2 regions of the Pseudomonas sp. SJZ080 genome follow, and region 1 is predicted to be linked to the other one. Evidence: riboswitches for the same ligand, from Rfam matches in the RefSeq annotation. Region 1 holds a riboswitch; the other holds the start of a gene.
The links. A riboswitch is a leader RNA that binds a small molecule or an ion and turns the genes downstream of it on or off. The one in region 1 is predicted to bind cobalamin.
Positions count from the first base shown of each region.

Region 2: another riboswitch for cobalamin. It lies ahead of cobO (cob(I)yrinic acid a,c-diamide adenosyltransferase); the one in region 1 lies ahead of cobW (cobalamin biosynthesis protein CobW).

Region 1 is NZ_VIUK01000002.1:296,566-300,975, reverse strand. It holds gene FBY04_RS03850 (CbtA family protein) at 1-631, opposite strand, end outside; gene FBY04_RS03845 (CbtB-domain containing protein) at 643-834, opposite strand; cobalamin riboswitch at 953-1,181, opposite strand; cobalamin riboswitch at 1,357-1,570, shown strand; gene cobW (cobalamin biosynthesis protein CobW) at 1,670-2,731, shown strand; gene cobN (cobaltochelatase subunit CobN) at 2,735-4,410, shown strand, end outside.
Region 2 is NZ_VIUK01000006.1:220-4,629, forward strand. It holds gene FBY04_RS10370 (sorbosone dehydrogenase family protein) at 1-1,281, opposite strand, end outside; gene FBY04_RS10375 (hypothetical protein) at 1,349-1,933, opposite strand; cobalamin riboswitch at 2,088-2,323, shown strand; gene cobO (cob(I)yrinic acid a,c-diamide adenosyltransferase) at 2,404-3,015, shown strand; gene FBY04_RS10385 (cobyrinate a,c-diamide synthase) at 3,012-4,409, shown strand; gene bluB (5,6-dimethylbenzimidazole synthase) at 4,406-4,410, shown strand, end outside.

The DNA of each region.
Region 1 (4,410 bases):
CCACGTTGGTCAGCTGCGAAGCGATTTTGAACTGGGATTCCAGGGCTTCCGGCGCGAGCATCGAGTGCACTTCCGGTTGCGGCGCACCGATGACGTGAGGAACGGCGAGAATCGCCACACCCAGGATCTTCATCAGCCAGTGGCGGCTGAACACGATCAGCGCGATGCCGACAGCGGTGGACGCTGCAGTGCCGATCCACCAGATTTGCCGTTGTGCCAGGTCCGCCGCGGCAGTGCCCGGCAGTTCCGGTGGCAGGCCCAGGGTCGGCGCCAGTACAAACGTCGCGTAACCAGCCAGACCCCAAAGCAGACCCTGGGAGGTTTTGGTTGGCGCACGCAAGGTGTAGAGGCCGGCGAGCATCAGCGCGAAACCGACAGCCACCACCAGGTTGCCGCCAGTCGTCGACAGCACGCGCTGCCAGCCGTCTTCCGGCTCCCAGGCTTCGGCATCATGGGTGTGAGCGGCGGTACCGGCGGCGTGTTCGTGAACTTCAACCGCAGCCGGCTCGGATTTTTCGTAAGTCTCAGCCTGCAGAATCAGCGGGGCGACCCAGAAACTTTGCAGCAGAGTCAGCAACAGGGCGGCCAGCAGCCCGGTGAAACCCGCGGTTTGCGCAATACGCTTGATCATGTCGGCAGGTCTCAATGGCACGGGAAGGCAGAGCTGTGGCGGGTATCGTGCGCTGCGTTGTGCACTGCTTCGATGTGCGAAAAACCGGCGAAATACACAAGGCACGCGCCAAGAATCGACGCACACACGGCGGCGGTCAGGCGTTGGCTCAGGGTTGTTGTGGTGCTGGCGGTGCTGTGGCCGGTGCTGCTGATGATCGACATGGCGCTTCCCTCTGGTCTGTCAGCGGGTGAATAGAGCGCATGGAAGATCCCTGCGAATCGGGCTCGCAGAGATTCAAACAGCGCCCGCCCACCGCGGGTTTGTTATTCAGTGAACAGAACGTCACTTTGTGTTGCGGGCCGGTCTCCGGGCTCGCGAGGGGCTTGGGCGTCAGCCGAAACCTGCAAGCGTCACCTTCCCATGCCTAACTGCTGGCACAGTGGATCTGACGCTTCGCTCGCTTACCGTTGCGGGGGCAGCACCGGACTGACATGGCTTTGAGTAAAGCACATGATTCACCGGTTTCCCGTTTCACCCTGTGAAGGGCACCCGTAACAAGGTGCGTAGGAGAGCATGGGCAGGGGTTGGGCGTCAATTGGCAGGGGTTCTCAATTGGGATTGAAATGATGATTTGTAGGAGCTGCCGAAGGCTGCGATCTTTTGATCCTGTTTTTTAAAAGCAAAATCAAAAGATCGCAGCCTTCGTCAGCGCCTACAGACATTGACCCGCCCCAAGACGATGCGTAGCCTTGCGCTTTCGAGGTTCTTCGGCGTTTGCCGAAGCTAAGAAGGGAACGCGGTCGATGCCGCGGCTGCCCCCGCAACTGTGAACGGTGATGTTCGCTGCCACGCCACTGCACGCTCCAGCCCTGGAGCCCGCGGGAAGGCGCAGCAAACGCCAGTCCAGCGACTGGCACACCGTCAGCCAGGAGACCTGCCTCGACACGAATTCTCACTACAACCGGGCGGGGTGATCCGGTGGCGAAATCTTCCGCGCGCGCATTCGTTGCAGCGGTCGTCGTCCCGTATGCCCGCCACCTTGCCAAAGGGCATCCGATGAAAACACTGGCCAAACTCCCCGTCACCATCGTTACCGGCTTCCTCGGCTCGGGCAAAACCACCTTGCTGCGGCACATGCTGGACAACGCTCAGGGCCGCCGCATTGCGGTGATCGTCAACGAGTTCGGCGAACTGGGCATCGACGGCGAAATCCTCAAGCAATGTTCCATCGGCTGCACCGAAGAAGAAGCCAACGGCCGGGTCTACGAACTGGCCAACGGCTGCCTGTGCTGCACCGTCCAGGAAGAATTCTTCCCGGTGATGCGCGAACTGGTCGCTCGTCGCGGCGACCTTGACCACATCCTGATCGAAACCTCCGGCCTGGCCCTGCCAAAGCCTTTGGTGCAAGCCTTCCAGTGGCCGGAAATCCGCAGCGCCTGCACGGTTGACGCGGTGATCACCGTGGTCGACAGCCCGGCTGTTGCCGCCGGCACTTTCGCGGCCTTCCCGGATCAGGTCGACGCCCAGCGCAAACTCGACCCGAACCTGGACCACGAATCGCCCCTGCACGAACTGTTCGCCGACCAACTGGCCAGCGCCGACCTGGTGATTCTCAACAAGGCCGACCTGATCAGCCCGGAAGACCTGGCTCGCGTACGCCTGGAAGTCGCCGAAGAACTGCCGCCGGCGGTGAAAGTCATCGAAGCCAGCAGCGGTCGCCTGCCACTGGACGTGCTGATCGGCCTCGGCGCCGGTTCCGAAGAGCACATCGACAGCCGTCACAGCCATCATGATCACCACCATGAAGGCGAAGATGATCACGATCACGACGCGTTCGACTCCATTTCCATCGAACTGCCACAAGCCGACGAAAGCCTGCTGCTGGACGCGCTGACCCAACTGGTGGTCAAGCACGGCATTCTGCGGGTCAAAGGCTTCGCCGCCATCCCGAACAAACCGATGCGTCTGTTGATCCAGGGCGTGGGCACGCGTTTCGACAAGCACTTCGATCGTCAGTGGGGCACTGATGAAGCGCGCACCACGCGTCTGGTGTTGATCGGTCAGGAGTTGGACGCCGCGCAACTCGAAGTGCAACTGCGCGCCGCGCTCAGCGTTTAACCCATGCACCTGCTCAGGACCCAGCCCGGCGCTTTCGTGTCGGACGACAACATTGCCGACCTTGGACAAACCCCCGCCGAGCTGGTGATCCTGTGCAGCGGTGATTCCAGCCTGGCGCTGCTCGCCGAAGCGGCGCAGCAATTGCCGGACCATTACCCGAGCGTGCGCCTGGCCAATCCGATGCAGGTGCAGAACCATGCGTCGGTCGACCTGTATGTCGATGAAGTGCTGCGCCACGCCAAGGTAATTCTGATTTCGCTGCATGGCGGCATTGCCTATTGGCGTTACGGCGTCGAGCGTCTGGTCGAGCTTTCGCAGCGCGGCGTGCAGCTGATTCTGGTGCCCGGCGATGATCGCCCGGACCCGGAGCTCAGCGACCTCAGCACGGTTGGCGTCGAAGACCGCGACCGGCTCTGGCATTACCTGCGCCAGGGCGGCATGGCCAACGCCCTCGATCTGTTTCGCTGTCTGGCCAATCGCTGGCTGGATCGCGACTATGCGTGGGCCGAACCGCAAACCCTGCCGCGTACCGCGATCTATCACCCACAAAAAAGCCCCGCCGCATTGAGTGATTGGCACGCCGACTGGCAAGCCGGTCAACCGGTGGCGGCGGTGCTGTTTTACCGCTCGCATTTGCAGGCGGCGAACACTGCGTTCATCGATGTTTTCTGCCAGCGTTTGCAAACGGCGGGGTTGAACCCCTTGCCGATTGCCGTGGCCAGTTTGAAAGAGCCCGGCTGCCTGGCGGTGGTCGAGGACTGGCTGGATGAAGTCGAAGCAGGGGTGATTCTCAACACCACCGGTTTCGCTCAATCCAGCCCCGAAGCGCCGCATTTGCGGCCGTTCCGCCGCAATATCCCGGTGATCCAGGCCATCTGCGCCCAGGACAATGAACCCGGTTGGCGTGCCAGCGAGCAAGGTCTTGGTCCGCGGGATCTGGCGATGCACATTGCGCTGCCAGAACTGGACGGCCGGATCATCAGCCGCCCGATCAGTTTCAAGGACCTGGCGTGGCGCAGTGAGCGCAGTCAGTCCGATGTGGTCTGTTACCGCCCTGCACCTGAGCGCATGGATTTTGTCGCCGAACTGGCGCGGCGCTGGATCGATCTCGCGCGGCTGCCGAACAGCGAAAAACGCATCGCCCTGATCCTCGCCAATTACCCGACCCGCGACGGGCGCATTGGCAATGGCGTCGGCCTCGATACACCCGCCGCAGCGTTGAACATCCTTCGTGCGTTGCACGCAGAAGGTTATCCGCTGCCCGCCGAACTGCCCGACAGCGGCACCGCGTTGATCCAGCAATTGCTCGGCGGTGTCAGCAACGACCTCGATACCCTCGACCAGCGTCCGTGTCATCAAAGCCTGGCCCTGGACGACTACAACTCGATGTTCAACGCCTTGCCCGAGGCCAACCGCCAAGCCGTGCTGGAGCGCTGGGGCACACCCGAAAGCGACCCGATGTTCCGCGGCGGGCGGATGATGATCGCCGGACTGCGTTTGGGCCTGACCTTCATCGGCATTCAACCGGCGCGCGGTTATCAGGTCGATCCGAGCGCGGTCTATCACGACCCGGACCTGGTGCCGCCCCACGGCTATCTGGCGTTCTACTTCTGGTTGCGCAACACCTATGGCGCTCACGGCGTCATCCATGTCGGCAAGCACGGCAACCTCGAGTGGCT
Region 2 (4,410 bases), on a different contig from region 1:
CCCCACATCATCGGCCACCAGCAAATCACCCTGCTGATCAATCACCACACCCACCGGCCGACCCATGGCTTTCTCTTCGTCATTGAGGAAACCCGTAAGTACATCCACAGGTTGCCCGTTTGGCTTGCCGGTACTGAACGGCACGAATATCACTTTGTAACCACTGTGCGGTTTACGGTTCCACGAACCGTGCTGCCCAATGAACGCGCCTTCCTTGAATTGCGCTGGCAGCGAGTTGCCTTCAGCGAACGTCAGGCCCAGTGACGCGGTGTGCGGGCCGACTGCATAGTCCGGTGCGATGGCTTTGGCGACCAGGTCAGGGTTTTGCGGTTCGACGCGAATGTCGACGTGCTGGCCGTAATAGCTGTAAGGCCAGCCGTAGAACCCGCCGTCCTTCACTGAAGTGATGTAGTCCGGCACCAGGTCGCTGCCGATTTCATCCCGTTCGTTCACAGCAGTCCATAACGCTCCACTCTGCGGTTCCCACGCCATACCGTTGGGGTTGCGCAGGCCGGAGGCGAAGATCCGGTGATTGCCGGTGGCGCGATCCACTTCCCAGATCGCCGCGCGGCCTTCTTCCTGATCCATGCCGTTTTCGGCGACATTGCTGTTGGAACCCACCGTGACGTACAGCTTGCTGCCGTCCTTGCTGGCAATGACGTTTTTGGTCCAGTGGTGATTCAGCGTACCTCCCGGCAGGTCTACCACTTTGATCGGCTGCGACTTGATGGCCGTGTCGCCATTCTCATAGTGGAAACGCAGCAAGCGGTCCGTGTCGGCGACATACAGGTCATTGCCGACCAGCGTCATGCCGAAGGGCGAATTGAGGTTTTCCAGAAACACCGTACGGGTGTCGGCGATGCCGTCATGATCCTTGTCCCGCAACAGTGTAATGCGGTTCGGGCTCGGCACGGCGGCACCGGCGCGTCCCATGACTTTCTTCATGACCCAGCCTTTAACGCCTTTGCCGTCATCGGGTTTTGGCGGCGCGTTGGTTTCGGCGACGAGCACGTCACCGTTCGGCAGCACATACAGCCAGCGCGGGTGATCGAGGCCTTCGGCGAACGCCGCCACCTGAGTGCCCGCGGCGGCGATGGGTTTCGCACCGTCCGGCCAGCCGATCGCCGGGGCGATGTTCACCGTCGGGATCAGGGTTTTGTTCGGTTCGGGCAGTTTGGGCGACGGGCCGGTGCCGTCGGAGACTTGCAGTCTGGAGGTTTCGCCGCAGGCGACGAGCCCTCCGGCGAGGACGATGACGAGAACGAACGGGGGCTTGCGCATGCTGATCTTCCCTAAAAATGCAGTGACCTGATCAGTAGAGAAGCGCAAGCCCGCGATGGTTCAACCGTCAGCCGCGGGCTTCCTTGAACAGCACGGCGATGCCGGGGTGATAGTTGCCCGCTTCATTGCGCAACTTGCGATACGCGTAGGGGAAATACCAGGCGACGGCACAGGTGTGTTCCTTTTGCAGGTCGTCGACCATGTCCTGGAGTTCTTCCGGGGTAGCGCCGTGCTGGGCTTTTTGCGGTGCAACGAACAGGCAGCCGACTTTCAGGTCGCTGGCGTAGCTGATTCGCCTGGCGTCGCTGGTGATATCGGCCAGCGCTTGTGTCAGGTTCAGGCTGTTGACCCGCGGCCAGCGTTGCGTGGCTTGAAGGTAGGCACGCTCTTCGCTGGTGGCGATGAACAGGTCGGCGCGGGCGTTGCGTTCACCTTCCTCGTTCTGTTTGCGGCTGGGGGTCTGTTGCAGCGTGACCATTTCCGCCATCCACGCGGCGGCCGAGAGCAAGCCGAGGTTGGCTTTTTCGTCGTACCAGTAAGGCGTGTCATTATCGCCGCGCACGGCGTTATAACGGTCGATACAGTCAAACCAGCGTTCGAGAACCGGGCGCAGGAATTCCAGCTTCGGATTGCTGATGATCATGCCTTGCATGTGGCTTACCCTTGTTATTGTGATGTGGGGTTGTGGCTCTTTGATATCACTGCTGGAAGTGTGGCACAAGATTGGCGTCAGTAAATTGATCAGCGGCAGTTATTCGCCCGACGGCGTCCCGGCTTTAATTGACGCTCCACCCCCAACCCTCTAACCTTCGCGGCTTGTTTCAGGTGCTCTGTGACCTTGGTCGACAGAGTGAAACAGGGAAGCCGGTGAGTGCGTTCGTTCAATTCAGGAACAATCACGATTCCGGCGCTGCCCCCGCAACGGTAAATGAGTGAAGACTGAGCATTTTTGCCACTGTGTCGATACCGGCATGGGAAGGCGCGCAGTCAGGCGAAACGCCGCTCATGAGCCCGGAGACCGGCCTGATCCATCCAGCGGCATCACGGTGGGCGATGCCAGGCTTCTTGCCGTCTATTCTTGTGCCTGCCCGCCGTTATCCAGCCTCAACGGAGAGCTCCCCCATGACTGATACTCCCGATCGTGACGAACGCCATCTGGCGCGCATGCTGCGCAAAAAAGCCGTGATCGACGAACGCATCGCCAATTCGCCGAATGAATGCGGCCTGCTGCTGGTGCTGACCGGCAATGGCAAAGGCAAAAGCAGCTCGGCGTTCGGCATGCTCGCCCGCTCCATGGGCCACGGCATGCAGTGCGGCGTGGTGCAGTTCATCAAGGGCCGCAACAGCACGGGCGAAGAACTGTTTTTCCGGCGCTTTCCCGAGCAGGTGCGTTTTCATGTGATGGGCGAGGGCTTTACCTGGGAAACCCAGGACCGCCAGCGTGACATCGCCGCCGCCGAAGCCGCCTGGGCCGTTTCCCGTGAATTGTTGCGTGATCCGTCGGTCGGTCTGGTGGTGCTGGATGAATTGAACATCGCCCTCAAGCACGGTTACCTCGATCTTGATCAGGTGCTCAGCGACTTGCAGGCGCGTCCGCCAATGCAGCACGTGGTCGTCACCGGCCGCGGCGCCAAGCCGGAAATGATCGAACTGGCCGACACCGTCACTGAAATGGGCGTCATCAAGCACGCCTTCCAGGCCGGGATCAAAGCGCAAAAAGGCGTCGAGCTGTGAATCAGCCCCGTCATTGCCCGGCGGTCTTGATTGCCGCGCCGGCCTCCGGTCAGGGCAAGACCACCGTCACTGCCGCGCTGGCCCGTTTGCATCGCAATCAGGGGCGCAAGGTGCGCGTGTTCAAATGCGGCCCGGACTTTCTCGATCCGATGATTCTCGAGCGCGCCAGCGGTGCGCCGGTCTATCAACTGGACATGTGGATGGTCGGCGAGCAGGAAAGTCGTCGACTGTTGTGGGAAGCCGCCGGCGAAGCGGATCTGATCCTGATCGAAGGTGTCATGGGCTTGTTCGACGGCACGCCTTCCAGCGCTGACCTGGCGCGGCATTTCGGTGTGCCGGTGCTCGGGGTGATCGACGGCACGGCGATGGCGCAGACCTTCGGCGCGCTGGCGTTGGGGTTGGCGAAGTATCAGCCGGACCTGCCGTTCGCCGGAGTGCTGGCCAACCGTGTGGGCACTTTGCGCCATGCGCAATTGCTTGAAGGCAGCCTCACTGAAGGCTTGCGCTGGTACGGCGCGTTGTCCCGGGAAACCGGGATTGAATTGCCGAGTCGGCACCTCGGCCTGGTCCAGGCCAGTGAATTGAACGATCTCGATCTGCGCCTGGATGCGGCGGCCGATGCCTTGGCCAGCAGTTGCGAAGTCGCGCTGCCACCCGCAGTGGAATTCGCTGCGCCGGACGTGATCGCCGCCGAGCCGTTGTTGGCCGGTGTGCGAATTGCCGTGGCCCGCGACGAAGCCTTCGCATTCACCTACGGCGCAAGTCTGGACTTGCTGCGAGCCATGGGTGCCGAGTTGCTGTTTTTCTCGCCGATCCGCGACGCGCAATTGCCGGAGGCTGACAGCCTCTATCTGCCGGGCGGTTACCCGGAGTTACACCATGTGGCGCTGGCGCAGAACGCCCCGATGCTCAATGCCATCCGCGCTCACCACGCGGCGGGCAAGCCATTGTTGGCCGAGTGTGGCGGGATGTTGTATTTGCTCGATTCGTTGACCGATGTCGAAGGTACTCGCGCAGAGCTGGTCGGTTTGCTGGCCGGTGACGCGGTGATGCAGAAACGGCTGGCGGCACTGGCGTTGCAGGCGGTCGAGTTACCCGAAGGTTCGCTGCGTGGGCATACCTATCACCATTCGTTGACCAGTACCGAACTTGAGCCGATTGCCCGTGGCCTGAGCCCTAACGGCGGGCGGGGTGCGGAAGCGGTTTATCGTGAGGGACGGATGACGGCTTCCTACGTGCATTTTTATTTTCCGTCCAATCCGACGGCTGTTGCCGCGTTGTTTGCGCCTGACCGTGAGGACGCCATCGCGAACACGTCGAATCGTCGCACCGTCGCTCCCACACTGGATCACCTAACCCCTGTGGGAGCGGGCTTGCTCGCGAAGAGGCCATGAC